Regions from separate parts of the Nitratidesulfovibrio vulgaris str. Hildenborough genome, predicted to be linked through region 3. Evidence: riboswitches for the same ligand, from Rfam matches in the RefSeq annotation. Region 3 holds a riboswitch; each other region holds the start of a gene.
What was found. Region 3 has a riboswitch for cobalamin ahead of DVU_RS03090 (sirohydrochlorin cobaltochelatase). Riboswitches for the same ligand answer to the same signal wherever they lie in the genome.
Positions count from the first base shown of each region.

Region 1: another riboswitch for cobalamin. It lies ahead of metE (5-methyltetrahydropteroyltriglutamate--homocysteine S-methyltransferase); the one in region 3 lies ahead of DVU_RS03090 (sirohydrochlorin cobaltochelatase).
Region 2: another riboswitch for cobalamin. It lies ahead of DVU_RS13840 (ribonucleoside triphosphate reductase); the one in region 3 lies ahead of DVU_RS03090 (sirohydrochlorin cobaltochelatase).

Region 1 covers NC_002937.3:3,538,624-3,548,661, reverse strand. Annotated here, with positions in the region: gene DVU_RS15835 (phosphoethanolamine transferase) at 1-184, shown strand, start outside; gene ftsE (cell division ATP-binding protein FtsE) at 384-1,100, shown strand; gene DVU_RS15825 (cell division protein FtsX) at 1,100-1,975, shown strand; gene ilvD (dihydroxy-acid dehydratase) at 2,007-3,671, shown strand; cobalamin riboswitch at 3,887-4,110, shown strand; gene metE (5-methyltetrahydropteroyltriglutamate--homocysteine S-methyltransferase) at 4,208-6,565, shown strand; gene DVU_RS15810 (class I SAM-dependent methyltransferase) at 7,072-7,860, shown strand; gene hisS (histidine--tRNA ligase) at 7,981-9,234, shown strand; gene aspS (aspartate--tRNA ligase) at 9,253-10,038, shown strand, end outside.
Region 2 covers NC_002937.3:3,045,245-3,055,282, forward strand. Annotated here, with positions in the region: gene DVU_RS13810 (FmdB family zinc ribbon protein) at 278-577, shown strand; gene purB (adenylosuccinate lyase) at 677-1,969, shown strand; gene pyrE (orotate phosphoribosyltransferase) at 1,981-2,541, shown strand; gene DVU_RS13825 (L,D-transpeptidase family protein) at 2,601-3,890, shown strand; gene DVU_RS13830 (hypothetical protein) at 3,887-4,786, shown strand; gene DVU_RS13835 (hypothetical protein) at 5,177-5,419, opposite strand; gene DVU_RS13840 (ribonucleoside triphosphate reductase) at 5,503-7,572, opposite strand; cobalamin riboswitch at 7,727-7,900, opposite strand; gene DVU_RS13845 (flagellin) at 8,242-9,090, shown strand; gene DVU_RS13850 (DMT family protein) at 9,294-9,647, shown strand; gene DVU_RS13855 (sensor domain-containing diguanylate cyclase) at 9,634-10,038, opposite strand, start outside.
Region 3 covers NC_002937.3:717,418-727,455, forward strand. Annotated here, with positions in the region: gene cobI (precorrin-2 C(20)-methyltransferase) at 1-421, opposite strand, end outside; gene DVU_RS03075 (ABC transporter substrate-binding protein) at 423-1,340, opposite strand; gene DVU_RS03080 (ABC transporter ATP-binding protein) at 1,315-2,130, opposite strand; gene DVU_RS03085 (FecCD family ABC transporter permease) at 2,127-3,182, opposite strand; gene DVU_RS03090 (sirohydrochlorin cobaltochelatase) at 3,184-4,077, opposite strand; cobalamin riboswitch at 4,214-4,394, opposite strand; gene DVU_RS03095 (hypothetical protein) at 4,704-5,792, opposite strand; gene DVU_RS03100 (chemotaxis protein) at 5,932-6,882, shown strand; gene DVU_RS03105 (sigma-54-dependent transcriptional regulator) at 7,493-9,178, opposite strand; gene DVU_RS03110 (peptidase U32 family protein) at 9,199-10,038, opposite strand, start outside.

The DNA of each region.
Region 1 (10,038 bases), 750 kb from region 3:
CGATGTGGTCGCCAGATTGCGTCGTGTGCGCGGGACACCGGTCACGCATGACTTCATCTATCATACACTTCTCGGACTTGGTGGCATCCGTTCCACCATTGCCTCGGCAAGCCACGACCTTTCGGGAGTCACGGCACCGCCGCTACGGGCGTCGGGTGATGAGGCTGTCGCGTTGACAGAGTGATACGCCGACGTCGATGCCATGGACGCGGTCACGGGACGGTGTGCCAGATGCCCGCACGTACGGAGTCCCGGACATGATGAACGTTCCGTCGCCTGACCGGCCGTGTGGCACGCTTCCATGCCATCCCGGACGGGGTGATTGCATTCTCCCTGCACACGCCTCTTGCCATGCCCGCCGTGCTCTGGTTTGATGTGCCGTCATGCTCGACATCAGGCACCTTTCGCATAACTACGGCTCGCACTGGGCGCTGAAGGACTGCTCCTTCACGCTCGAGAAGGGCGGTTTCCTCTTTCTTTCCGGCCCTTCCGGGGCAGGCAAGACCACCCTGTTGCGTCTTCTGCACGGCGCGCTGCCCTTGCAACGCGGGCAGGCGCAGGTGGCGGGGTTCGACCTCGCCCGTCTGCGTTCACACGACCTTCCCGCCCTGCGACGCCATGTTTCGGTGGTCTTTCAGGATTTTCGCATCCTGCCTGCGCGAACGGCCTTCGCCAACATCGCCCTGCCGCTGGAGGTGCGCGGGCTCGACGCCCGTGCTTCCGGGCGGCGCGTACGCGCCGTGGCCCGCGCCCTGGGGCTTGAGCACCGCCTCGACACTCCCGCCGGTGAGCTTTCGGGGGGTGAACAGCAGCGCGTGGCCGTGGCCCGCGCCATCGTCGTGAATCCGCAGGTGCTGCTTGCCGACGAACCCACGGGCAACCTCGACCCCGACCTCTCGCTGCGCCTCATGGACGTGTTCATGCAGTTCAACGCCTACGGGACGACTGTGGTGCTGGCCACGCACAACCCCGAACTCATCAGGCGCAATCCCGCGGCGCGCCTCATACACCTTGATGACGGCATGATCACCCATGCCAACTGGCCGGGGGCGCGTCTGTCATGTCGGGCTGACGCCTGCGACCTGCTGGAGGGCCCGTGATGCGCACGGTACTGCGGCTCATCGCGCGGGGGGTGGGCGATATGGCCCTGCACCCGCTGGCGCACACGCTGGGCCTTGCCGCCGTGACGCTGGCGGTGTTCCTCGGCGGTGTCTTTCTCATGGCCCTGACCACCGTGGACGCCGAATTCCGCGTCTCCCGTGGCGAGACCGTGTGGCAGGTGTACTGGCGTCCCGGTACGCCGCTGGAACAGGTGCGCCCGCAATGGGACGAGGTGCGGCGCATGCCGTGGCTGACCCGTGCGGAGACATGGACGCCCGATGACGCGCTCGCCGCTCTTGCGAAACGCCTCGGCGGGGCGGACGCCCTGCCCTCCGGCGGCGTGAACCCCCTGCCACCCACGGCGTTGCTGGTGTTCTCGCCGCGTGAGGTCGACGCGGGCCGCTGGGCGCGCGAGACGCAGTCCTTCCTCAAGAACCTCCCCGGTGTCGAGCGCGTGACCTCCACGCCGCTCAAGGACGAGTTCGGTCGCATGTGGCGCGGTGTGAGCGCCTTCGTGGTGTGGCCTAGCGTCGCCTTTCTCACGCTGGTGCTGGCCCTCGTCTCGGCGAGTTCGGTGCGCCTCACGCTGGAGCACCGGCGCGACGAGATAGAGATTCTCAAGCTGGTGGGCGCACGCAACTGGTACATACGGCTGCCCCTGCTTGTGGGCGGCGCGATGCTGGGCCTTGTGGGCGGCGGCGCGGCCCTTGCGCTGCTGCATCTCGTCTACCGTTTCGTAGGGCCGTTCTTCGCCGTTCCCCCGCTCCTCATGGAGTTGCATTTCCCGCCGCCAGAACAGGCGGTTCTGTTAGTGGCCGTTCCGGTTCTCATGGGTTTGACGGGCGGCTGGATGGCCGTCCGCGACCGCAACTGACGCCTTCGGCGTCATTCCCGTGCGAGGCTATATGCGCAGCAAGAAGATGACCCACGGGCTGGAAAAGGCCCCTCACCGCTCTCTCCTCCACGCCCTCGGGCTGACCCGCGAAGAACTGGCCCGCCCGCTGGTCGGCGTGGTCAACGCCGCCAACGAGGTCGTACCGGGGCATATCCACCTCGACGACATCGCCGAGGCGGTCAAGGCCGGAGTCCGCGCCGCCGGGGGCACCCCGCTCGAGTTTCCCGCCATCGCGGTGTGCGACGGCCTTGCCATGAACCACGAGGGGATGCGCTTTTCGCTGCCCTCGCGCGAACTCATCGCCGACTCCATCGAAATCATGGCCACCGCGCACCCCTTCGACGCGCTGGTGTTCATCCCCAACTGTGACAAGTCCGTACCCGGCATGCTCATGGCCATGCTGCGCCTTGACGTACCTTCGGTCATGGTCAGCGGCGGCCCCATGCTTGCCGGTGCCACCCTTGCCGGTCGTGCCGACCTCATCACCGTCTTCGAAGGCGTGGGACGCGTCCAGCGCGGCGACATGACCGAGGCCGAACTCGATGAACTGGTCGAGGGCGCATGCCCCGGCTGCGGTTCGTGCGCGGGCATGTTCACCGCCAACTCCATGAACTGTCTTGCCGAGACCATCGGCCTTGCCCTGCCGGGCAACGGCACGACCCCCGCCGTCACCGCCGCGCGCATCCGCCTTGCCAAGCATGCGGGCATGAAGGTGATGGAGATGCTGGAACGCAATATCCGCCCGCGCGACATCGTCACCGAGAAGGCCGTGGCCAACGCGGTGGCCGTGGACATGGCCCTTGGCTGTTCCACCAATACCGTGTTGCACCTGCCCGCCGTCTTCGCAGAGGCGGGACTCGACCTCACCCTCGACATCTTCGACAAGGTCAGCCGCAAGACGCCCAACCTCTGCAAACTCTCGCCCGCCGGGCATCATCATATTCAGGACCTCCATGCCGCAGGGGGCATTCCCGCGGTCATGGCCGAACTCGACAGGATAGGGCTCATCGACCGCAGTGCCATGACCGTGACCGGGCGCACCGTGGGCGAGAATCTCGATGCACTGGGGGCCAAGGTGCGTGACGCCGATGTCATCCGTCCTGTCGACGCCCCGTATTCGCCGCAGGGCGGCATCGCCATTCTCAAGGGGTCGCTTGCGCCCGGTGGTGCGGTGGTCAAGCAGTCTGCCGTGGCACCCGAGATGATGGTGCGCGAGGCCGTGGCGCGCGTCTTTGATAGCGAAGAGGCCGCCTGTGAGGCTATCATGGGAGGGCGTATCAAGGCCGGAGACGCCATAGTCATCCGCTACGAAGGCCCCAAGGGCGGCCCCGGCATGCGCGAGATGCTCACTCCCACCTCGGCCATCGCAGGCATGGGCCTCGGGGCGGATGTGGCGCTCATCACCGACGGGCGCTTCAGCGGCGGCACCCGTGGCGCAGCCATCGGCCATGTCTCGCCTGAAGCCGCCGAAGGCGGGCCCATCGGCCTTGTGCAGGAGGGCGACCGCATCCGCATCGACATCCCCGCGCGCGCCCTCGACCTGCTGGTGGACGAGGATGAACTTGCCCGCCGCAGGGCCGCCTTCGTGCCCGTCGAAAAGGAAATCACCTCGCCGCTGCTGCGCCGTTATGCCCGCATGGTGTCGTCTGCCGCCACGGGTGCGCGTCAGCGCTAGTCGCGCATTCCTGCCTTCATCGGTCTTCAAGGCCCGTCCCGCCTACGCGGGGCGGGCCTTTTGCGTCATGTGGCAACGGCATGGACGTGACCGCGGGTTGCGGCGCGGTAGGTCCAAGAGGTGCACGACGGCTGGTCAAGGCGGGGGGCAGGACGCCGCAGCACACTTGTTATATCTGGTTGACAGGATATATTGATATCAGTATTTCCTGATGTATCAATATGGAGTGCTTCGGCGCTCCGGTGGGCAGGAAACGGAAACCGGTGCGAATCCGGTACAGGCGCGCTGCCGTGATCGGGCTGCAAGGGCTGCGTCCACTGGTGCCAAGGCACCGGGAAGGGCCGCCCTGTCGAGTGGGCTTCAATTTCGCATGGTGCGACCGCTCGGCATCATCTCTTCGCCCGTCAGTCGGAAGACGTCCCCCACCCTTGTTGAGGCCGCGCGAACCGGACCCCGGCACGCAGCACCCATGCGCATGGCGCAACGGTGCGACGCCCGTCATGCGGGCACCCCCTTACGCATTCCCGGAGGTGGCAATGCGAACCCACAACCTCGGTTTCCCGCGCATCGGCGCGGGCAGAGAACTCAAGAAGGCTGTCGAAGGCTACTGGAAAGGCCGCGTCTCGCGGCACGCACTCGAAGGAGAGGCGGCCCGCCTCAGGGCCTGCCACTGGGCCATGCAGCGTGATGCGGGTATCGACGTGGTGCCCGTGGGCGATTTCGCCCTGTACGACCACATGCTCGACCTGACCCTGATGCTGGGCGCCATACCGCCACGGTTCAGTCCGTCCGGTGCTGCTGCGTCGCCAGCAGGTACAGGGCAGGACATCGACCTCATGTTCCGCATGGCGCGTGGCGAAGCTGGTCTGTCGCCCGTCGCGCCCCTTGAGATGACCAAGTGGTTCGACACCAACTACCACTACCTTGTCCCTGAACTTGACGCCGACACCGCCTTCGCCCCGGATGCCTCCCCTCTCGTGGCGCAGCTGCGCGAGGCGCAGGATGCCGGGTTCACCCCCAAGGCCGTCCTTCCCGGCCCGCTGACATGGCTGTGGCTGGCGCGCAGTGTCGACGGTTCAGACCGTTTCGCCCTCTTGCCCGCCCTGTGCGACGCCTACGCGACGCTCCTTCGTGAGCTCACTTCCGCATGCCCCCCCGCGTGCCCGCGTGGCTACTCGTCTGGAGGCTTGATGGTGCAGCTTGATGAACCTGTGCTGGCACTCGACCTGCCGCAGACCGTGCGCGACCTCTTTCCGGCGGTGTACACGCGGCTTCGGGCCGCCGTACCCGATGCGACGCTGATGGTGGCCAGCTACTTCGCGCCCTGCGCCGACAACCTCCCGGTGGCACTGAACCTGCCTGTGGATGTGCTGCATCTCGACCTTGTCCGTGGACGTGACGACCTCGACGCCGCCCTTCAGGTGCTGGGCGCCGGTGAGGGCACGCCGGGGTTGGCCCTCTCTCTGGGGGTGGTCGACGGGCGCAATGTCTGGTGCGCCGACATCGATGCGGCCGTGAACCTTGTCCGTCGCGCTGCCGACAGTCTGGGTGAAGACCGGGTGTGGGTGGCCCCCTCGTGTTCGCTGTTGCATTGCCCTGTCGACCTCGGTTCGGAGCGCGAACTCGACCCCGAAGTGGCGCGATGGCTGGCCTTCGCACGTCAGAAGTGCGCCGAAGTGCGCCTTGTCGCCGAAGTTGTACGAGGCGTCTACGGCCCTTCGACCGCGGCCTCGCTGGAAGCCAACCGCGAGGTGCGCCGTCAGCGGGCCGTCAGTCCGCGCATCCACGACCCGGCGGTGGCCTCGCGGCTTGCCGCAGTGACGTCCGACATGGAGCACCGTACCTCGCCCTATGCGGAACGCATCGTGGCCCAGCGGGCGGCATTGCATCTGCCCACCCTGCCCACCACCACCATCGGTTCATTCCCCCAGACACCGGACATCCGCGCCGCACGTCGCGCCCTGCGTGATGGCAGCCTCACGCAGGACGCCTATGAAGCCGCCATGCGCGACGCCCTCGCCATGATGGTGCGTGAGCAGGAGGCTCTGGGCCTCGACGTGCTCGTCCACGGCGAGCCTGAACGTAACGACATGGTCGAGTACTTCGGCGGCTTGCTGCAAGGCTTCTGCATCACCTCCGACGGCTGGGTGCAAAGCTATGGCACGCGTTGCGTGAAGCCGCCCCTGCTCTATGGCGACGTGTCGCGTCCCGAACCCATGACCGTTGCGTGGAGTGCCTACGCCCGTTCACTCACCGCCCGTCCCATGAAGGCCATGCTGACCGGGCCCGTGACCATCGCCTGCTGGAGTTTCGTGCGGGACGATATTTCGCGAGAGACGGTCTTGCGCCAGCTTGCGCTTGCCCTGCGCGACGAGGTGGCCGACCTCGAATCGGCGGGGCTTGCCGTGGTGCAGGTCGACGAACCCGCCTTGCGCGAGGGGCTGCCCCTGCGCCGTGCCGCGCAGGAGGCGTATCTCGATGCGGCGGTGCGTGCCTTCCGGCTTGCGACCTCGGGCGTGGCGGATGCGACGCAACTGCACACCCACATGTGCTACTGCGACTTCCATGACATCATCGACCGCATCGCCGGCATGGATGCCGATGTGATCAGCCTTGAAGCCAGCCGCAGCCGCATGGAGTTGCTGGATGTCTTCGCCACGCATGGCTACCCCAACGAAGTGGGGCCGGGGGTCTATGACATCCATAGCCCGCGCGTGCCCTCCGTGGACGAGATGGAAGCCCTGTTGCTGCGTGCGGCGGCGGTGCTGCCCGTAGACCGCCTGTGGGTCAACCCCGACTGCGGCCTCAAGACCCGCGAATGGCCCGAGACGCGGGCCGCCCTCGCCAACATGGTCGAGGCCGCACGCAGGGTCAGGGCTAGGCTGGACGCCTAGCCAGTCCCTCTCTCCCTCATCTTGCGCCTCAGGGCCCGTCCCCCATCCGCGGGGCGGGCCCTGAGGCCACAGGTCGCGGCCGGGTAGCCTTGCAGTGCCTCTGCATCGGTCGACGTCCCCATTGTGACGCCGACAGGCAGCCCCAGTACGAGGTCGTGCCGGTCCATGGCAGCACATGCCCGGTCTTCGCGTCGTGTGACCCTCCTTCCCGGTCGACGCGTCCCTCTGGTCATGCCCGCCGTGGGGCAGGACTCCGTGCAAGGCTGGGCCATGATACCGGGGCGGGGTGGCCCTGCACCCCCTGTGGCGTGGCATGCCGCCTCCCCTTTGCGACGTCGTGGCTTTGGGGTATGTTCATCCCGTAACTGGCTGGCCCTGCCCCGGGGCCAGCGGCTGACGGTCATCTCTGGCGGCCCTTCGGGCTGAAACCGTGCTGGTGTCCTGTCAGACCCATGCTGCAATCGCATTCCCGCCCTTTCTGCACGCCAACAAGGTGACACTCCGCCATGTGGAACGCCGAAGACGTGAAAAGCTTCCTCGACTGGGCCGACACCCCTGCCGGTGCCTTCGCGCTACGGCATGAGCGCCGTCTCTTGCAGCATCTCGTCTCGGGATGGCCGCGCCGCGGGCATTCGCTGCTCGATGTGGGCTGCGGCCCCGGCATCTTTCTCGAGTACTTCTGGGAAAGCGGCTTCGACGTGACGGGCCTCGACGCCAGCCCCGACATGCTGGCCGCGGCACGGTCGCGCCTCGGGCCGCGCGCCGACTTCCACCTTGGCGTGGGCGACCATCTTCCCTTCGAGGACAATGCGTTCGACTATGTGACGCTGCTCAACGTGCTCGAATTCGTCGATGATGCCGCAGCCGTGCTGGCCGAGGCATTCCGCGTCGCCGCGCGTGGGGTGCTTGTCGCCGTGCTCAACCGCTGGTCGCCCTACTATCTTTCGCATGGTGTGCCGATGCCCGGCAGTTCAAGCAGGCTGCGGCAGGCCCGCTGGCGTTCGCTGCCCGAGATGCTGCGCCTCGTGCGGCAAGGCTGCGGAGGCTGCGCGGTGACGTGGCGCACCGTGCTGCACGCCCCTTCGTGCACATGGCGCGAAGGCACCCTGTTCAACCTGTGCAACCGTGGCATCGCGCTCAACCCCTTCGGGGCGTATCTCGCCCTGCGCGTCGACACCGGGCGCGGGTTGCCCGTGACCCCGCTGCTGCTCACCACACGCAAGACCGCACCCATGCGTGTATGCCCCCCCACGGTCGTGGGACGCACGGGCCACGGGCGCGACCTTTCCTCTTGACAGCCTTTTGACAACACGTCCGCCTTGGACTACAGATTACCGTTTTCGCGCACCTTGCGCGCCTCGTGACGTGCGCGCCTTCGCGCGTGCGGACGACACTCCGAAGACTGGCGGCGTATCATGAGCAAGATCACCAAGATTAAGGGTTTCGCGGATCTCTTTCCGCCCGAGAGCGACGTCTTCACGCGTATGGAGTCTGTCGCGCGGCAGGTCTTCGGCAGGTACGGCTTTGTCGAGTTGCGTACCCCCATCCTCGAACGCACCGACCTCTTCTGCCGTTCCATCGGCACCGAGACCGATGTGGTGCAGAAGGAGATGTACACCTTCCCCGACCGCAAGGATCGTTCGCTGACCATGCGTCCGGAAGCCACTGCGGGGGTCATGCGTGCCTACATCGAAAGCGGCAGGCACACGCAGGAGCCCGTCTCCAAGCTGTTCACCTCCGGCCCCATGTTCCGCTACGAACGTCCCCAGAAGGGGCGTATGCGCCAGTTCCACCAGATCAACTGCGAAGTGCTCGGCCCTGTCGAACCCCATGCCGATGCCGAACTGGTGCTGATGCTCATGCGCTTTCTGACGGAACTGGGTCTGACGGGACTCTCGCTCCAGATCAATTCCCTCGGCTGCAAGGAATGCCGCCCGCTCTACCGCAAGGCGCTCTCCGACTTTCTCGCCTCCATCGACAATGCGGCCCTCTGCGAGGACTGCCGCCGTCGTATGGAGACCAACCCGTTGCGTGTGCTCGACTGCAAGGTGCCCGGTTGTCGCGAACTGACGGCCAACGCCCCCACCATCCTCGAACACAACTGTCCCGAATGCCGCACCCACTTCGACGCGGTGCTGCGCATCCTCGACAGCCGCAACGTGCCCTACGTGCTGAACGACCGCCTCGTGCGCGGGCTGGACTACTACAACCGCACCACCTTCGAGGTGGTCTCCGACTCCATCGGTTCGCAGGGTTCCGTGGCGGGGGGCGGTCGGTATGACGGTCTCATCTCCCAGCTTGGCGGGCCTGACGTGCCCGGTGTCGGCTTCGCCTGCGGCATGGAGCGTCTTGCGCTCATGATGCCCGGTGCAGATGCCCCCCGGCCCCACTTCCATGTGGCGGTGCTCGACCCCGCAGCGCAGGACGCCGCCCTTCTTCTGGCTGAAGACCTGCGTGCGCAGGGCCTCACCGGAAGCGTCGGCTTCGGCGCGGGCAGCATCAAAAGCCGTATGCGCCTCGCCGGAAAGTCCGGCGCGCGCGCGTGTCTCATCCTCGGTGGCGATGAACTCGCCGCAGGTACCGTCGTGGTCAAGGACATGGACTCCGGCGAACAGGAAACCATCGGGCGCGATGCCGTCGCGGCCCGTCTTCTCGCAGCGGGCGCGTAAGCCCTCGAAGGATACGTCATGAGCGACCAGATTGCCGACATCCAGCTGGAACATCAGCAGTACGTCGCCCCGCTGGGCGACTGGCAGCGCACCCACTCGTGCTGTGAACTCACCGCCGCAGACGTGGGCAACGACGTGTGCATCATGGGATGGGTGCAGTACCGCCGCGACCACGGCGGGCTCATCTTCGTCGACCTGCGCGACCGCAAGGGCCTGACGCAGGTCGTCTTCAGCCCCGACTTCGCGCCCGAGGCCCACAAGGACGCCCACATCGTACGCAGCGAATACGTTCTCGCCATCCGCGGGCGCGTTCGTCCCCGTCCCGAGGGCATGACCAACCCGGGCATGAAGACCGGCGAGATTGAAGTGGTTGTCAGCGAATGGAAGCTGCTCAACACCTCCAAGACCCCGCCCTTCCTCATCGAAGACCGTACCGAGGCCAGCGAGAACCTGCGTCTTGCGTGGCGGTACCTCGACCTGCGCCGTCCGCGCATGGCCCGCAATTTCATGCTGCGTCACCGCGCTGCCCAGTCGGCACGCCGCTACCTCGACGAACTCGATTTCCTCGAAATCGAGACGCCGTACCTCACCAAGGCCACGCCCGAAGGTGCGCGCGACTTCCTCGTGCCCAGCCGCCTGAACCACGGCATGTTCTACGCCCTGCCGCAGTCGCCCCAGATTTTCAAGCAGCTGCTCATGGTCTCCGGCATGGACAGGTACTACCAGATCGTGCGCTGCTTCCGTGACGAGGACATGCGCGCCGACCGCCAGCTCGAGTTCACCCAGATAGACATCGAGATGAGC
Region 2 (10,038 bases), 1.2 Mb from region 3:
TTTTTGCCCAGACGCAATTTCAGAGGAGATACCCCATGGCTCACAAGAAGATCGAACGCAAGAAGGAAATCGACCGTCGTCGTCAGCGCCGCGAACAGCGCCTCAAGCAGCGCATCCGCGAAGCCAAGGCTGCCGCCAAGGCATAGAACGGTTTTCCGGTCGTCCGTCCCTCGCGCCGGGGCGGAACGTCTGCATTTTTCCAAGCAGCGGTTTCGTGTTTGACAACGCGAAATCCGCTGTTTACTTTCGCGCATCATTCCGTTCCAAGGAGGATGGCATGCCCATCTACGAGTATCGTTGCAACGACTGTGAGCAGGTCTTCGAGGAGTGGCTCAGGACGTTCGACGAGACCGAGCACACCTGCCCGGTGTGCGGTGGCCACGCCGAACGCATCATGTCCAACACCACCTTCGTCCTGAAGGGCGGTGGCTGGTATGTGTCCGAATACGGAAAGCAGTCCGCCTCCACGGCGGGTGCATCCTCCGACGTCGGCAAGCCTGCCGCATCCACCACCGATGCGGGCACTGCCTCCGCGTCGGCGGGGTCTGGTACCGCGTCAGCTGGCGCTTCCTCGTAGCACTCCCCAAGGGCGGCCCTCGGCTGCCCTTTTTTTCGTTTCCGGCCACCACGGGCGCACGCCCTCCCCAAGCAATCGCAAGCCTGCCAAGGATTTTCCATGATCGACCGCTATACCCGCCCCGAGATGGGCAACATCTGGACACTGGACAACCGGTTCCGCGCCTGGCTCGAGGTGGAGATCGCCGTCTGTGAGGCGTGGCATCGCCTCGGCGTCATCGATGCAGAGAGCATGCAGACCATCCGCGACAAGGCCGACTTCGAGACCGACCGTATCCTTGAGATTGAGCAGGTCACGCGACACGACGTCATCGCCTTCCTGACCGCCGTCGAAGAGAAGGTCGGCCCCGCCGCCCGCTTCATCCACCTCGGCTGCACGTCATCGGACATCGTCGACACCGCCAACGGCCTGCTCCTCGTCAGGGCCGGCGAGCTCATCGTCAAGGGCTTCGAGCGGCTGCTCGACGTCATCGGCAAGGTCGCCCACGCCAACAAGGGCCGCCTGTGCATGGGCCGCACCCACGGCATCCACGCCGAACCCACGAGCTTCGGCCTCAAGATGGCCTGCTTCCATGCCGAGTTCCAGCGCCACCTCGCCCGCTTCAAGGACGCCCTCGAAGGCATCCGCGTTGGCAAGATATCCGGCGCGGTGGGCACCTATGCCTTCCTTTCCCCCGAGATGGAAGCCATCGCCCTCGACCTCATCGGCCTCAAGGTCGACCCCGTCTCGACGCAGATCATCCAGCGCGACCGCCACGCCCACTACTTCACCTCGCTGGCGCTGGCCGCAGGCGGCGTCGAAAGGCTGTGCGTCGAACTGCGCCACCTGCAACGCACCGAAGTGCTTGAAGCCGAAGAAGGGTTCGCCAAGGGGCAGAAGGGTTCGTCCGCCATGCCCCACAAGAAGAACCCCATCTCCGCCGAGAACATGACGGGCCTTGCGCGGCTCATCCGCACCAACGCCCTCGCGTCCATGGAGAACATGGCGCTGTGGCACGAACGCGACATCAGCCATTCGTCCGTCGAGCGCGTCATCATGCCCGACTCGACCATCCTCATGGACTACGTGCTGCATCGCCTCGCCAACCTCGTCGAGAACCTGCGCATCATCCCCGAGAACATGGACCGCAACCTCGCCATGTCGTACGGGCTGTTCTACTCGCAGCGCGTGCTGCTGACCCTCGTGGAAAGCGGCATGGCACGGCAGGAGGCCTATGTCATGGTGCAGCGCTGCGCCATGCAAAGCTGGGAGACGCACCGCCCCTTCCCCGACATCGTGCGGGCAGACGCGGACATCTCGTCGCGCATCGACGCCGCGACCCTCGATGCCCTGTTCGACCCCTCGTACTATCTGCGCCACGAAGACACCATCTTCCGTCGCGTCTTCGCCTAAAGGAGCCCCTCATGCAGGAACTCAAGAAACGCCTCGCCCGTCTGCTGGTCGAGAAATCGTACCGTGAAGGCGACTTCACCCTCACTTCGGGCCGCAAGAGCACCTACTACTTCGACTGCAAGCAGACTGCCCTGCACGCCGAAGGCTCGTGGCTCATCGGCACCCTGTTCAACGAACTGCTCAAGGATGTGGACATCGTGGGCGTGGGCGGCATGACGCTGGGTGCAGACCCGCTCATCTCCGCCACCACGGTCATCTCCCACGAGAAGGGACGCCCGCTGGCCGGGTTCATCGTCCGCAAGCAGCCCAAGGGCCATGGCACCGACCAGTACGTGGAGGGACTCGCCAACTTCAAGCCCGGCGACAAGGTTGCCATGCTCGAAGACGTTGTCACCACCGGGGGTTCCCTGTTAAAAGCATGTGAGAGGGTCAAGGCCGCCGGACTCGATATCGTGGCGGTATGCACCGTCCTCGATCGTGAAGAAGGGGGCAGGCAGGCGATACTGGACGCCGGGTACGAACTCATCTCCGTGTTCACCCGCGACGAACTCGTCGCCGCAGCCCGCTCGTAGAACATAACGACACCGCGCCCCCGCCCGCCGGGGGCGCGACAAAAAAACTTGCGGACCTGATGCACCCAGCCCTCATCCGACGTATCCCCATCCTCGCGCTGCTCTTCGTCCTTTTCGCAGCAGCCACCTCGTCAGCCTCGGACAAGGGCTGGAACACCGCCATCGCAGACAGCGACCTCACCCCGCGCCGTATTCTCGCTGTCGACAAGAACCACCAGCGCTTTCTCATCTTCGAACGGCACAGCCCGCTTGCGCTGCGTGGCACCTTTCCCTGCACCACAGGGCAGGCCGATGGCGACAAGGTCGCCGAAGGCGACCTGCGCACCCCCGAGGGCATCTATTTCATCGAAGGCAAGCGTACCAGCGGCCTCGACTACGGGCTGTACGGCGGCATAGCCTACACGCTGAACTACCCCAACCCCGTGGACAGGCTGCGCCACAAGAGCGGTTACGGCATCTGGATACATAGCAAGGGGCGCGACATCACGCCGCGCGAGACACGCGGGTGCATCGCCCTCAATCGTGGCGACATCGACGCACTTGCGGGCACACTCGCCCCCGGGACCCCCGTCGCGGTGGCGGATTCCGTCGCCTCTGACGCCTCGTTCAGCAAGCAGGACATAGAGACCGCCCGCAACCTGCGCGACCGTGTGTACGCATGGGCGCGCGCATGGTCGGCGCGGTCGCAGGAGATGTTCTCCTTCTACGACCCCGACGCCTACAGCCTCGCGCAAGACGCCCCTTTCCATGCCTTCAAGGGCCAGAAGGAACGTCTCTTCAAGACCCTGCCGTGGATACACACGACCGTGCACGACGTTAAGGTGTTGCAGGGCCCCGGCTACTGGGTGACATGGTTCGACCAGTACTACCGCGCCCCCAACCACACCAGCGAAGGGGTGCGCCGCCTCTACTGGCAGCCCGGAAAGGATGGCGTGATGCGCATCGTGGGCATGGAGTGGGTTCCGGCAGACCTTGGCATGGAAGACGACTATCTTGAGGATGTGAGCCCCCGCGTCGCCGAACTCATCGAACAGTGGCGCAAGGCGTGGGAGACCTGCGATGTGGAAGGCTACGCCTCGTGGTATGCCGAAGACGCCCGACAGGGCGACCGCGTCGGCGTTGCCGCCATCGCCGAACACAAGCGCACCTTGTGGGCGACCATCCGCCCTGTGAAGGTCGCCCTCGAAGGCGTACGCGTCGCCATCACCCCCGATGGCGTCACCGCCGACATGACACAAGACTACAAGGACACGCGCGGTTACCGGGACAAGGGCGTCAAGACCATCTACCTCAAGCCGTACGGTGCCTCTTGGCGCATCGTCCGCGAAGACTGGGCACCGCTGCCGTGAGTGCGCCCCGCCCTGCGAAGCACTACAGCCTGCTGCTCATGCGGGACGATGGCAATGTCCGCAGGCTGCGCGTCTCACCGCTGGCACTCCGCCTGCTGGTGACCACGCTCTTCATCGTGCCCGCCCTTGCCGTCCTCGGCATATGGGCTGCCGCGACCTTCTGGAAAGGCAATACGGCACTTGTGGATGCCAACCGCGACCTTACGCGTGAAATCAAGGAGATGCGCGTCGAACTAGAACGCCTCTCCAACCTGGAAATCCTTCTCGAACGCGAAGACCCCGTGCGATTGCACGCACTGGTGGCCCCTCGCAAGACACCAGCCCCCACAGCCTCCGCCCCGGGCGAGAGTGCGTCACCCCTCTCTGCACACGGTGACGGGGCGACGGCGACGCCTGATGCGACGTCATCCGGTGCCCCCGCCGGAGATACCCCCCCCGGCCTCACGACGGACCAGCCGGACGACGCAACCACCGGGACACCTTCCGATGCTTCGGAGGCCGCAACCGTTGCCCCCCTCTTTCAGGATGCACCAGCGTCCGCCCCGAAACGCGACATCTCGCCCATCAACAACGGGCAGGCACGCGTCGACGATGTGCAGGTGCAGATTTCGCCGCAAGGGAAAATCCGTGTGACGTTCAGCCTCTCCAACGGTGACACGTCCCGGCAACTGGCAGGGCATGTGGTCTTCGTGGCCATCGACGGCAAAGGAACGGGACACGACCTTGCCATCCCGGCAGAGGCTGCCGACTTCCGCATCTCGCGCTTCAAGAAGATTGTCGCTTCGGCGCGCCTGCCGCAGGGCCTTTCCAGCGGCGACATCGCCCTCGTCGCCATCGAGATACGTAGCGGGGACACCATCGTCTTCCGCGACGCCTTCCCCTTCCGGCGCAACTAGGGCCCTCTCTGTCCATTGTCGCGTCGCGGCGTCACAACCACGGGGCATCCTTCACCGGCACCGTGCCACGGCCGCCCGAGACAGTGAAGGCGACGCCCGTCATAGTCCGAAGCCCCTCTTCCGCTGTATCGAACGGTACCAGACCTGATGACCCGCCTGACCTTCCGACCTGATGCCCCGCCCGACCTGCCCGACCTCCCGACCTGCCCGGCCTGATGGCCCGCCAGCCTTTCAATCCCGGTGCACAAGAAGCAGGAACACCCATACGCGAAATGCCCGGCGGTACCAGACCTTCCGGGCATTGCTGTATGCTGATGCAGGCGGTGAACGTAGCGACGCATCGGGGGAGATGGTCATACACCGTCCCCCCTTCGCGCAGGGACAGAGGGCCTATTCGCTGCCGTCACCGGGGAGATGCACACGCGACACCACCGCACGCACGGCTTCAAGCGCCTGCCCGCGTTCCTGCGCCGTGCGCTGCCACTTCTTCTTCTCCTTCTTCAGTGCCTCGATGGTCTGGAGAAGGTCGCGGATGGTTCCCGCCGGATAGCCCGGCGTTCCCTGCCCGTTACGGTGCAACTCCTCGTCGTTGCGCTGGCGAAGGGCCTCAAGCTGGCTGGAATTGAGTATCACGGAGCCTCCGGGCGTCTGATGCGCGAACGGGGCGGCGGCAAAGACCGTCCGCCCCGTGTGACCATGCTGTCCGACGCGGCGCGCTAGCCGTTGCCGCAGCCGCAGAAGCTGTTGGCGCTGTATTCCTTGCGTTCCTTGTACTCCTGCTGCTTGCCGAGGTTCCAGCGGTTGACGGGCCTGTAGTAGCCCACCACGCGGGTGTAGACCTCGGCCTCGTCACCGCACTGCGGGCAGTTGAAATGCTCGCCGTGCAGATAGCCGTGATTCTGGCAGATGGAGAACGTGGGCGTGACCGAGATGTAGGGGATGCGCGTCTTGCTCATGGCCTTCATGAGGTAGTTGCGCACAGAGTCCTCATCCGGTGCCGCTTCGCCGAGGAACGAGTGGAACACCGTGCCCCCGTTGTACAGGGTCTGGAGTTCGTTCTGATGCTCCAGCGCGGAGAACACGTCATCGGTGATGCCCACGGGCAGAAGCGTCGAGTTCGTATAGTAGGGCACGTCACCACCGGAGACGGCGATGTCCTCGTACAATTCGCGGTCGACCTTGGCAAGGCGGTAGCAGGTGCCTTCGCCGGGGGTCGCCTCAAGGTTGTACATGTGGCCCGTCTCTTCCTGGAAACGCACCGTGAGGTCGCGCAGGTGGTTCAGGGTGCGCTTCATGAGCCGCAGCCCCGCCTCGCTCTCGATGCCCTTGCCAAGCAGGTTGAGGCACGCCTCGTGCCCGCCGATGAGACCGATGGTGGAGAAGTGCCCGTTGTAGCCGTTCTTGAGGTAGCGGCGCGAGAACGGGAACATGCCCGCCTCGAGCAGCTTGGTGCACAGCTTGCGCTTGTATTCGAGGGCGTCGCGCGCCATCTCGGCATACTCCGTCACCATGTCGAGGAAGTCTTCCTCTCCCTGTGCGAGGTAGGCGAGTTTGGGCAGGTTGAGCGTGACCACGCCGATGGAACCGGTGAGGTCGCCCGAACCGAAGAGACCGCCCGTGCGCTTGCGAATCTCGCGCAGGTCCATCTGCAGACGGCAGCACATGGAGCGTACGTCTTCGGGGTTGAGGTCGGAGTTGATGAAGTTCTGGAAGTACGGCACCCCGTAGCGCGCCGTGAGCTTCAGCAGCAGCCTGCCCGCCTCGGAATCCCACGGGAAGTCGGGGGTGACGTTGTAGGTGGGGATGGGGAAGGAGAAGATGCGCTTGTCGGCGTCGCCTTCGAGCATGACCTCGATGAACGCTCGGTTGATCATCTCCATCTCCACCCCGTACTCGCCGTAGGTCGAGTCCTTGAACTCGCCACCGATGATGACAGGCTCGTTGGCGATGTGCTTTGGCGGTGCGAGGTCGAAGGTGAAGTTGGTGAACGGGCTTTGCCCGCCCCACCGCGACGTGGTGTTGAGGTTGTAGACCAGCTTCTGCATGGTCTGCTTCACCTCGTCGTAGGTCAGCCCGTCATGGCGCACGAAGGGGGCGAGATAGGTATCGACGTTGTTGAACGCCTGCGCACCGGCCCACTCGTTCTGCAACGTTCCGAGGAAGTTGACGATCTGCCCGCAGGCCGCATCGAAGTGGTTGGCGGGTGCGGCGCAGCAGCGGCCCTTGAGGTTGAAGCCCTCGAGCAGCAGGTCGCGCAGACTCCAGCCCGCGCAGTAGCCAGCAAGACCGAACGAAAGGTCATGGATGTGGAAATAGCCGTGCGTATGGGCGAGGCGAACCTCTTCAGGGTACTTCTCAAGCACATACCGTGCTTGCACAGACCCCGCCATATGCAGGATGAGGCCCTGATACGAATGCCCCATGTTGGAGTTTTCGTTGACCCGCCAGTCGCTACGGTCGAGGTAGCTTTCGATCATGCGGGCGATGTCGAGATAGGCCTGATTCTGGTTGCGCATCTCGCGCCGCTTCTCGCGGTAGATGATGTACCGTTCGGCGACTGCGTAGAGACGGGCTTCCATGAGCACGCGCTGCACCATGTCCTGCACGTGCTCCTGTTCCGGGGCGTCCACGTCTTCAAGCTTGGCTTCGACGCGTGAGGCAAGGCGCTTGCCGAGCAACGGGTCTTTGATACCGCTGGCCTTCAGGGCCTTGTTGATGGCGTGCGCCACCCTGTCGACCGACCAGGTTTCCACCCGGCCGTCGCGCTTGAGAATCTTCTTGGGCATAGGATGCTTGGCTCCGGGCACGCACAAGACCGGCGGACCCCGTCATGGCAACGGGCGGCACTGCGTGCGGAGGCACGGGTCGACGTCGGAAACGTCGCCACCCGCACCGCGAATGGTGAATGGCTGAACCCCCGGTACATCCGCGTGCAACGAGGGATCGAGACTGCTCCGGCCCGGTATTCTGGCTCTCCCCACTCACAACCGCCTTCCCGCCCGCAGGGGGCAGTGGCTTCATGGCTGTGGCGTGGCGCCCGAGGCGCAGGGATGACAGCGGCGGGACCGCTCCGGACTCGCACCGGATTCCCGAAACCGGAGAAGAACGACGGTGCACGAATAGCAGACGGGGAAGGACGCGGCAACCCTTTCACGTGGTGCACAGGCAGCCCGCAAACCGTTGACGGGCAAGGCATCGCCCTCGTAACGACATGAAATAAAACACTTAAAATTTCACCTTCACACACGTGTCCGACAAGGCTCGCCACACGGCAGAAGGCTCGTCATACCGCACGGCTAGCGGATGGCTGCGCCATGCCCACTCGGCCCGACACAAAAAAACAACCGCCTCGCCGCTGTCATGGCGGTGCCTTCCCTTTTTCAGGTCAGCCCTAAAGTTCCCTCCCCTCCGTCCGATACGACTATCGTTAGGGTTTATCAGGCAAGGAGCACGCCATGGCAGACCGGAACCTGCAAAGCTTCATCGTCGACTACTCGCTGCAACTTCTCCAGCAGGACATGCTCACCAACAGCCTGTTCATGGGGAGTGCAACCGGCAAGACGCTGCGCGACCTTGTCCTGAAAGAGGCGAGCGTTCCGCTGCGCACCGACCCCACCGCCAAGGCTCTTTCCGGCACACTACGCGCCGACGCCGGCATGTTGCGACAGGCGTCGAAGAATGTGGCCGAAGCACAGAGCATCATGGACACCGGTGCCAGCGCCATGAACTCCATCAAAGACATCCTCGCCGACATGAAGGACATCGCAGACGAGGTCGCAGCGGGCACCATGACCACGGCCAACGCCAAGCCACTCTACAAGTCGCTACGGGACGAGATGCGGGGTATCATCTCCTCCACATCCTACAACGGCATCTCCCTGCTGGACGGCACGAACTGGGGTACAGACAGCCGCATGACGACGTCGGGCAGCGGCACCACCCTTTCCGGTTCGCTACGTATCCAGTCCGGCAGCGACGGCTTCGACCTCGCACTGCTGGACATGAAGAGCGACCTTTACAACGCCTACGACGATGGCACGGCGGACCTCGCCAACGCTGCGGCGGCAGCCGCCACCGCCACAAGGCTCAGCACCGATTCGACCACGGTGACAACCATCGCCGACCTGTACGCAGGGCGCTCGTCCAGCATCGCGGGCCACAGCGCCGCGCTGGCGAAACAGGCGGACATCATGGACGCAGCAGCCATCGTCCGCGAAAGAGGCAATGACGGTCGCACTACCGAGGAGTTGCTGCTCGACCTCATCCTGCGCGCATCAGGGACACTGGTGGACGAGAACGGCTGAGCACTCTCGGAATGCATGACAGAGGTGCGAAGGCGGGCGGAATGGCGTGAGACGACGCAGTACATGGCAGACGGGGCATGATTCCAGACGGCATGGCGCTTGCGATGCGGCAATGCAAGGCCTGACGCTTGACCAAGCCTGCGCTTCGCGGCACAGCAAGGCACGGCGCGCACGCGTCAACCGATACGCCTTGAGGAGCCTCCATGTTCGCATCCCTCCCCGTTCCGGTGGTCACCATCGGCCTGCTCTTTCTCTCCAACGTGTTCATGACCTTCGCATGGTACGGGCATCTGCGGTTCAAGGCCATGCCGCTCACGCTTGCCATCGCCGCAAGCTGGGGCATCGCCTTCTTCGAATACTGCCTTCAGGTACCCGCGAACAGGGCGGGCTACGGCTACTACAACGCCGTCGAACTGAAGACCATTCAGGAGATCATATCCCTTTCGGTGTTCGTGGTGTTCTCCGCCCTCTATCTCGGCGAACCTGTACGCTGGAATCATCTTGTCGGCTTCGGTCTCATCGTGGCCGCGGCCTTCTTCATCTTCAAGGAATGGTAGGCGACTCGGGGCATGACATCTCGAGAAGGGCCACCGGGCCGCACACCACACGGTCACGTCCCGAGGCCTTGGCGCGGTAGAGGGCCTTGTCGGCGGCGCGCAGCACCTCGGTCACCGAATGATAGGGAGGACACGACGCGACCCCCACACTGACCGTGACCCGCAAGGCCTCACCCCGTCCGTCGTCGCACGGCACCTCCATGGCTGCGATGGCTGCCCGCAACCGTTCCGCCACACAGCACGCCGCCTCGGGCCCCACGCCCGGCAAGAGTACGCCGAACTCCTCTCCCCCCAGACGACCCACGGTGTCGACGGTGCGCAACAGGGGCACCATCGCACGGCCAAGCCGCCGCAGCACCTCGTCTCCGACGGCGTGCCCCCACGTGTCATT
Region 3 (10,038 bases):
TCTTGGCTGCTGCGGCCTGATAGGAGGTCACACCCGGTATGACCTCCACCGGCAGGTCGGGTGCGAGTGCCGTGAGTGTGCGCAGCAGATAGCCGAAGGTGCTGTAGATGAGCGGGTCGCCAAGCGTGAGGAAGGCCGCGTTCCGGCCCGTACGCAGCACCGCTTCGACGGCGTCGGCATTGGCCTTCCACGCGGCGGTGAGCACGGACTGGTCACGGGTCATGGGAAAGTCGAGCCTTTCGATGGTCACGTCGTGCCGCAGGTGGGGGCGGGCGATATCGAGGGCTACGGAGTAGTCGTTGCGCGACGATGCGGCGGCGAAGACCACATCGACCCTGGCGAGGGTCGAGACGGCGCGCAATGTCAGAAGGTCGGGTGCGCCGGGGCCGACGCCGATGCCGTAGAGTGTTCCGGGTTGCATATCAGTTCCTTGCGGTCGTTGTATTCGTGTCGAATGCGGCAGGGTGGAGAAAGCGGGCCAGTTGTTCCACGGCCTCGACGGAACGGGGGCCGGGGCGTGAGAAGGCATGTTCGTCCACCTTGAGCACACGCCCGTCGCGTATGGCGTCAAGGGCGGTGAAGTGGGGGCGCTGGTCGGGGGCGACGGGGGTCGGGTTCATGGGGCCGTACTGGTAGACGTAGGCATCCGGCGCCATGCGAAGCAGTTCTTCCTCGTTCAGGCGGACGACCCGTCCGGGCTGCTGGACGGCGTTGACCCCGCCAGCACGGGTGATGATGTCGTTGACGATGGAATCGGCCCCGGCAGCCAGCAGGTTGGGGTAACGCACCTCGAAGACCACGCGTGGCGGATGCTGTGTGTGGTCCTTGCCGTCGGCTGTCCCTGTGTCGTGCGGCTGGCGTGCGATGGCCCCCGCCACGGTGTCGAGGCGTGCCGTCCATCGGGCTTCGAGGGCGGCGGCATCCTGTTCCGCCCCTGTGAGCGTCCCCATGCGATGCAGCACGGAGAAGAGGTCGCCGAACGAGGCGACCCTGAACACGGCGACGGGAATGCCGAGGGCGCGCAGGGCGTCGACGGAGGTTGCCGCCTCGCGTCGTCCCTCCATCTGGAGGATGAGGTCGGGTGCCAGCCCCGCGACGAGTTCAGGGTTCGGACGCATGTGCGTGCCTATGGCAGGGAGTCCGGCGAGGGCGGGAATCGCTTCGTCGGCATCCGTGCGGGCGACGATGCGCCCACTCTGCCCCATCTCCACCAGAATCTCGTTGAACGCCCCGTACAGGGCGATGATGCGCCGCGCAGGGGCTTCGAGCGTGATGACGGTCCCGGTGTCGTCGGTGCAGGAGACGGGCGCGGCCTCACATGGCGCGGTGTGCAGCACCATGAGGCACACCAGCAGCACCCACACCCGGAACGATGCTCGCCTGTGGTGTGCCGGTGACGGGGTGCGGGTGGACGGTGATGCGCGTCTCATAGATGGCGGATAGGGCTTGTTCATCGAAGACCTGTGCGACAGGCCCGTCGAGGACGACCCTGCCCGATTTGAGAAAGACCAGCCGCGTACAGTACAGGGCGGCGAGATTGATATCATGGATGGCCGCCACGATGCGCAGCCCGTGCCGGTGGCGTTGGGCCAGCAGGTCGAACACCTCCACCATGCGGGCGACGTCAAGCCCGGCAGTCACCTCGTCGAGAAGCAGCGTGTCGGTGTCCTGCGCCAACGCCCGGGCCACGAGCACCCGTTGCAGTTCCCCCCCCGAGAGGGTGGCGGCACTGCGGCGCGCGAGGTGGGCTGTGCCGGTGGCGGCAAGGGCGGCCGCGGCCGCGTCATGGTCGACGGCCGTGTACCCCCGAAGCGGCCCCGTGTGCGGGTAACGTCCCATGAGGACGAGAGAGAAGGCGTCCACATCCGGGATGACCTCGGGGCGTTGCGGTACGGTGGCGATACGCCGTGCACGTTCGCGCGGGGCCATGGCGGCAAGGGGCGTGCCGTCCAGAAGCACGTCACCGCCACGGGCAGGCAGGACACCGGAAAGGGCGAGCAGCAGCGTCGTCTTGCCGCTGCCGTTGGGGCCGAGAAGCCCGACGAGTTCGTCTTGCGCGATGCGAAGGTCGATGCCGTGCAGCACCTCCGTCTGCGCATACCCCGCATGGAGAGCACGACATTCCATCATGGGCGTTCCCGCCGTTGTTCGCGTTGCAGCAACAGGCAGAAGAACGGCCCGCCCACGAGGGCGGTGACGACCCCCACAGGCAGTTCAGCACCGCCGGAAAGCAGCGTGCGGGCCACTACGTCGGACCATAGCAGCAGGATGCCGCCCCCGAACCACGCCCCGATGAGCAGCGGGCCGTGCGCCGCGCCAAGCACCAGTCGCAGCAGGTGCGGTACCACGAGTCCGACGAAGCCGATGACCCCCGAGACGGCGACGCAGCCTGCTGTGATGCAGCTGGCCCCGCACAGGAGCACGCAGCGCACGTAGCCCGTCCTCATGCCCAGTTGACTCGCCTGCGTGTCGCCGAGGGCGAGCACGTCGAGGTCGCGCGCATGGCGCACGACGGCGGCAAGTCCGAGCACCAGCGGCGGCAGCAACACGGCGGTATGCGCCCAGCCACGGCCTTGCAGGCTGCCCATGATCCAGAAGACGATGCTCGATACCGACTCCTCGTCCAGCGCCTTCACGAGTGATACCAGCGCGGCGAGAAAGGTGGAGACCACCACCCCGGCGAGCACGACCGTCTCGCGGCGGAACGACCCGGCTGCCGTGCCGAGAAGCAGGACGAGCGACAAGGCGGCGAACGCACCGAAGAGCGCAGCCGGGGTCACCACGCCGAGCCCCGCCACGAGGGCGGGGGCGACAGCAGCGGGCAGGGTTACGCCAAAGCTGATGGCGACGCTGGCGCCGAGGGCCGCGCCGCTGGAGACGCCGAGCGTGAAGGGGTCGGCGAGCGGGTTGCGCAGCACGCCTTGAAAGACGACCCCTGCCATGGCGAGTCCGCCACCGACCAGCAGCGAGAGGCAGACGCGTGCGAGGCGGATGTCCCCCACCACCAGAAGGCGTATGGGGTCCACATGGCCGGATACGGGGACACCCGCCGCTGCACCGAGCAGACGCATGACCTCAGCAGGGCCGATGTCGAACGGCCCGAAGAGGCAGGCTGCGGGCACGGAGAGCAGCCAGAGGGCGGCCCCCAGTGCCAGCGCGGTGCGGCGGCGGATGCGTGACATGCTAGTTCAGACGGGCCAGTGCGTCGTCGAGGTGACGCAGCCAGATGGCTGCCACTGCGTCGGACTCGGCGGTGCCGTGCAGTACGGGCTTGGCCTCGATGCCCCGTCTGGCAAGCTGACTGGTCCACGAGTCGTCCTCGTCACCCGCCATGTCGTTGCGGGCGTGGTCGCCGGCGACGGCCATGAGCGGCATCAGCCACACGCGCTTGGCCTTGCGCACATCGAGTTCGGCCATGACGTTGTCGAACGAGGGCGAGCCTTCGACGGTGCCGACCAGCAGGTCGGGGTCGAGACGCCACAGGTAGTATTGCAGGCCGGGGTAGCAGATGTCGGCCGGGTGCGGGGTGCCGTGGCCCATGAAGACCACGGGTTCGCCGGGCTTGCGGTCGGCGGGCAGGCTGGCGACGAGGGCTTCGGCCACGGCTTCGGCATCCGCGGTGGTGCCGATGAGGGGCAGGCCGACACTCACGCGGGTAAGGCCCTTGGGTAGGCCCTGAAAGGCGTGTGCGGTCTCAAGCAGGCCGTGGAATTCCTCACCGGGGATGGTGTGCAGACTCTGCACGGCCACATGGGTGAAGCCCTCTTCAGCCATGCCCGCCAGCGCCTCGGCGGGCGACGGTGCGGCGATGCCCTCCGCACGCAGTTTGGCGCGGATCATCTTGGCGGTATAGGCCCAGCGGACGGGGATGTCTGGGTGTGCGGCACGAACCCTGTCACCCATCTTGTCGAGCGCGGGGCGGGCCTCTTCGACGCTGGTGCCGAAGGCGACGAGCAGTATGCCCGTCTTCTGGGCCTTGGGCGCTCCATGCCCGGCGAAAGCCGGTGAGCAGGCGAGGATGATGAGGCAGGAGAAGACGAGGCAGAGAAGCCTCGTGACCATGGGATGGCGAGACATGGCAACCTCCAGGGAGGTTGGCGGGCAATTGGCGTGGACGGCAGGACGGATGACCACAGGGCTGCGCGCCGGGCGCGGCATGTGTCGGGTCGCCACCGTGGGCCCGGTCGGACAAAAGCCCCGTTGTCGCCGGGCATGGCATCGGACGTGTCAGGCAGGTCTTCCGGCTCACCCGACCTGCTCCGGCCTTCCCGGACGGTCGTCCAGTGGCACACGGGGGAGAAGGTCTTTTATGGGCTTACGGCGGCGGGTCCGCTCCCGATTCACACGGGATTCCCTATCAAGCCGCTCAGGGCACCTGACTCGTGCGGCATAGGCCGTAGGTGGACGACGTGTCAAGCATGCTGCCGTGTGCGCCGGTCGCGACAGTGTCGTGCCTGCGTGAAGCCGCGGGCTTCGGGCATGTGCCCCGGCCTAGACATGCCGTGGGCCTATGGCAGAGTGCCCCGCGGGTCTCGGCGTCAGGGGTACCATCAGGAGGGGCACCATGGGACATCGGGGGCCATCGGGGGGGCGTTGTGGGGGCCTGTCCGGCCGGGGTGTCGTCATCCCGTCTGAGGCCTCCCGGCCTGAGGGCGACGTGGCAGGTGCGGCTGGTCGGTGACAAGGGCGCGGGTGGCGGCCGGTCAGGCGAAGGCCAGCCACGCTGCCGTGACCACCACCACCGAGGCGATGCGAAGCAACTGGCTTTGCACGAGCAGCGAAAGGCCCAGTGCGGGCGTGAAGATGCCCGCATGTGCGGGAAACTGGTGGCGGATGGCCCGAAGCGGCGTGGCGATGATGCCGCCGATGATGAGGGCGAGTACCGTCTCGCGTGTGGTGAGACTGCCTGCCGCAAGCAGCGCGCCTGCCGCCGCCACCCCGGAAGAGAATTCCGAAGCCACCGAGAACACCAGCACCCCTGCCGCCTCGACGGGAAGGAACCCGTCGGTGAGCCAGTGGGCAGTGGCGTTGCGCAGGACGTCGAACACACCGCCCTGATGCAGGGCGTACATCAGGAGGTAGGTGGGGGCGGTGAAGAGCACAAGGCGTGTCAGCCTCATGCGGAACCGTTCGGCGAACGGGCGCAGGGTGCGAGTGCGTGGTGTGTGGTGCGTCCGGGGTGCTTCACCGGCTGTATGGGGCATGGTGGTCAGCCGTGTGGCGACCAGCACGCCCACTGTGCGAAGCAGGGCCGCCAGTCCGTTGATGGCGAGATAGGTGACCCCCGCGCCCCGCGCCAGCGGGGTGACGATGAAGAACGTGGTGGGCAGGTGCAGCAGGAAGACGGGAAGCCCCGTACCCATGAGGTAGCCGAGGCGCATCTCCCGCAGGGTTATCCTGCCCTCCCGATAGGCCTCCATGAGCAGGGAGTTGGCGGCGGCGGCAGAGAGAAAGGCGGTGGTGAAGGCCGCCCCGCAGGCTTCGGGCAGCCTGCCCCACCGCATGACCGGCGAGGCGAGGCGGGCGAGCATGGGGGCCCAGCCCCCCCCTTCGATGGCAAGCCCTGCGGCAAGTCCTGCGGCAAGCGACAGCAGCATGACGCCCAGCGGCCTGACAAGCGCGGGCCACGCCCGTGACCATGCCAGCAGCGCGGGGTCGCGCAGAAGCAGGAACGTCAGCGCACCGCCGCCCACGCAAAGGCAAAAGGCAAGGGCGGCCCGGTTTCCGGCGTTGCGGCGGCGTGTCGTGGCCCGGGGGGGCTGTGCAGTCGTGGGGTGGGGGCTATGGGACATGATTCTCCACGGAGGCGTTCCGGCGTGCTTTCGGTTCGTCCCGTCTGATAGGCCGACAGGGGCGGGCAGGCAAGCCTAACCTGTGGCGTTCGGCGGGCATGAGGGGTAGAATCATCGAAGTCCCTTTCAGGAGAGAACCGTGTCGCAAAGCAAGATACTGCTCGAATCCGGCACCAACGAACTGGAGATCGTCGAATTCTACATCGACGAGCCCGGTTATCGCGGTCATTACGGCGTCAACGTCGCCAAGGTGCTTGAGATCATCCGCAAGCAGACGGTGACGGCATTGCCCGAGATGCCGCATCCTGCGGTGCTCGGTGCCTTCGCGCACCGGGGGGGCCGCATCATCCCTCTGGTCGACCTCGCGGCCTACCTCGGCAAGCCCCTGAGCGACGACGCGGCCCAGCGCAAGATCATCATCACCGAGTTCAATCAGGTGGTGACGGGGTTTCTCGTGTCCGGAGTCACGCGCATCCATCGCATCAGCTGGATAGATGTGGAGGCACCGGGGCGTTTTCTGCAGGGGATGAGTTCCAGTTCCATCACGGGGGTCGTGAGGCTTGAGGGGCGTGTGGTCTTCCTGCTGGACATGGAGAGCATCGTTGCCGAGATGCACCCCGACCTGTCCATCCGCATGGGGCGGACACGCGCGACTGCGCAGGAAGCGCCGATGCGGCGCTATACGGTCTTGCATGCCGACGATTCAGGCTCGGTGCGCAAGCTGGTGCGCAACCTTCTCGAAGCCAGCGGACGTTTCGAGGTGTTGCAGGCGGATGATGGGCAAGGTGCGTGGGAGATGCTCGAAACCCTTCGCGCAGAGGCCGAGGGGCGGGGGCAACGCATCGCCGACGTGGTTCAGGCGGTCATCTCTGACATAGAGATGCCGCGCCTCGACGGGCTCACCCTGTGCCGCCGCATCAAGGAGGATGTCGCCTTGCGTGTGCTCCCCGTGGCACTGTTCTCCTCGCTGGTCACCGACAAGCTTGAACACAAGGGGCGTTCGGTGGGGGCTGATGCCCAATTCGCCAAGCCCGACTTGCAGCAGTTGAGCGAGCGTCTGCTTGAACTGCTGGGCGAGACTCCTGCTTGACCGTATGGAAGGCATCCCCTTGGCGGCATATTGCGTCTGTCTGCCTTTCGGGGGCTGCCATCGGCTGAATCATCCCTTTGAGTCATCCCTCCGGATGACGCCCCGCATCATACCCCGTTCCCTCTGGCGGGTTGCGCCGTGTCCGCCGCCGTGTCCCTTGGGTGGGGCTGCGCAGAACCCCGGTAGCGGGGACGCATGCCGCCGCCATGCCCGTTGCCGGATTCCTGTCTCTCTTCTGTAATGTTAAATGCGCGCCATCCTTGCGGATGACGCGCATTCCATGCCGCCTAGGCACAGTTTGCTGCCGTTCTGGCAGCGACGGACATGTTTGTCATGTCCGCACCCTGTCGCCGTCTACTTTGTCCGGAGTGCACGGCGACAGGGTTCTGGGCTCCGACCGACCTGCCCAGTATGTTGGCATCTATTTACCAAGAAGCGTGCCAAGCCTCCGGTTCGTGTAAAAAGTGTTTGGTTTTGCAGTGTTGTCGTTGTGTTGCCGTGGTGCTGCCAACGCGTGGCGAGATTAATCCGCAATAGAGGAATAGTATTCCGCGATTGCGGATATGGATGTGCGCTATTCCGTAATCACAGAAAAAGAGGGGATGACACTTCAGCTTCTGGCCCGTTGCGTCCGCTTCCTGCGAGGGGTCTCGAATCCATAACGCCTTAACATCTCATACAGATGTGACCGCGAAAGGCCGGACAGGGTACAGGCTTCGACGGTGTCGCCGTTGCAGCGCCGCATGAGCTCATTCAGGTAGTCCACGCACAGCGCGTCACGGAAGGCGAAGAATGGAGGCAAGGGCACGTCGGAAGCGAATCCGGCTGTCGGGCCGTCAGAGAGAGGGGTTGTCCGGAGGCGGACAGGGGGATGTCCGTCCGGCGAGACATCTGTCGTGCCCCCCGGTGAGACCGGCGGGGTGGCCTCTTGCAGGGGGCTTTGCCGATTGTTGTCGGGCGCGGCGGGCGCGGTGTCCAGCCTTCGGGCAAGAGGTGTCATCGCCGTCAGTGCATGAGCGTCATGAGTCGCGGTCACGGCGCGGGAGGTCTCGGTTACCTGACCGAAACCGCCCGGTGCAGCCGGTCTCTGGGCGGGGCCTGTGCCACTGACGAGGGCGGGGCGCTGGCCCGACATGCCTCGTGCGATGCTCACCCGGACGTGTTCGGGCAAATGACGGGCGAAGAGTTTCGGTGCGTCCTGCGCCGCAAGCACGGCCCTTTCGAGGGTGTGCACGAGTTCGCGCACGTTGCCGGGCCAGCGGTAGGCGCGAAGCGCTTCGTGCAGGTCGGGCGATACCTGTTTTGCGGGTAGCCCGTACTTCTTGCAGATGCGGGCGAGGTAGTGCCCGGTGAGGGCGAGGATGTCGTCAGGGCGTTCACGTAGTGGAGGAATGGAGATGACCACGGTCCGCATCCGGAAAAGCAGGTCGCTGCGGAACAGCCCCTTGTCGCTCATGGCTTCAAGGTTGCGATTCGTGGCGCATATCAGTCTGAAGTCGCTCGTGATCTCGCTGCGTCCCCCTACGGCCCTGAACCGCTGTTCCTGCAAGACGCGCAAGAACATCTTCTGGGTCGCGAGCGGAAGTTCACCCACTTCGTCGAGAAACAGCGTGCCACGGTGCGCCTGAAGGACGAGTCCGTCCCGGTTGGCGTCGGCCCCCGTGAAGGCGCCCTTGCGATGCCCGAAGAGAATCGACCCGGCCAGTGTCCGTGGCAGCGAGGCGCAGTCGACGGTGATGAACGGCGAGTCGGCACGGTGGCTGTTCTCGTGAACGGCGCGGGCGAAAAGCTCTTTGCCCACACCGGTCTCTCCCACGATGAGGGTCGCGGCGTCACTGGCCGCGGCTTCGGCCACATCGTCGAGGCACCGTCGCAGCCCGCGGCTGGACCCCACGATGGCGTGCTTGAGGATGGAGGGCCCGCGTCTGTCGGGGGGTCTGTCCCGGTAGTCCAGTGCGCGCAGTAGCGGCAGCACCACCCTGTCCACGGGGGCGGGCTTGCAAAGCCATTCCCATGCACCCCCCCGGATGGCCTTCTCGGCCGTGTCGGGGTTGCCTGCCGCACCTGTCACGATGACCTCGGGGGCGGAGGGCAGGGCGCGAAGCCCCGCAAGGGCTTCAAGCCCGCAGCCGTCGGGCAGGCTGGCGGCGAGGTAGATGACGTCCGCCTCCGTGGCTGCCAGAAGTCCTTCCGCCAGCGTGGGTGCGTGACGCGAGGTGTGGCCGAGTCCGGCGGCGAAGTCGGCCACCAGTTGGGCGAACGCCGGGTCGCCGTCTATGACCAGCACGTGGGCCATGCGTTCTCCGTGGTCCCTTGTCAGGCGCGAATGTAGATGCCGGGGCCGATGTCGGCAGATGCACAATGCAACACGCCAGCCATGCCGGGGTGCAGACGGTCGACCGTCTCGCCTCTGTGGTTCTCGAGGCGGTAGGTGCCGGGCAGCAATTCGGGGCGTCTCATACCGGGCAGGAGTACTTCGGCGATGGACGTGGCCTTCCACGGTGAACGCACGGAGACATGCCACGCGCCGTCACCTGCGGGGGCTTCGACCCGGGCCACAAGGGGGTGGCGTACGGCGTCATGCGGCAACCCTCGGTGGCAACGGCGCCCGCCACCGAGGAAGAACCCGGTGGTCAACGGGCGCGAGGCGCAGTTGAGCAATTCGAAGATGTAGTCGTCGCCACGCGAGGTGCGCCGCGCCACATCGTCGATGGCCGTGCGATAGACGTCCACGACCTGCGCCACATAGCCGCCGCTCTTCATGCGTCCTTCGACCTTGAGCGCCGCCATGCCCACGCGTGCGAACCAGTGCGCATAGCGGACGAGGCAGAGGTCTTGCGGGGCCCAGAAGCTGCTGTGGAAGGGCCCGTCTTCGACCACTTCCCATGCCACCTCGCCGGGGCGTGTCTTCTCTTCGACGGCGAGGGCGACGCCCTTGTATTCGAAACGGCAGGGGTGGGTGCAGGCCCCGAGGTTGGCGGAACGGTTGTTGAGCCATGCGGAGAGCAGGCACCGTCCCGAAAGGGCGAGGCACTGCGCCCCATGGACGAAGGCTTCGAACTCCATGCCGGGCGACGATTCCACAAGACGGCGCATGGTGCGCATGTCGAGTTCGCGGGCGAGGTTCACGCGGGTGACGCCCATGTCGCGCCAGAA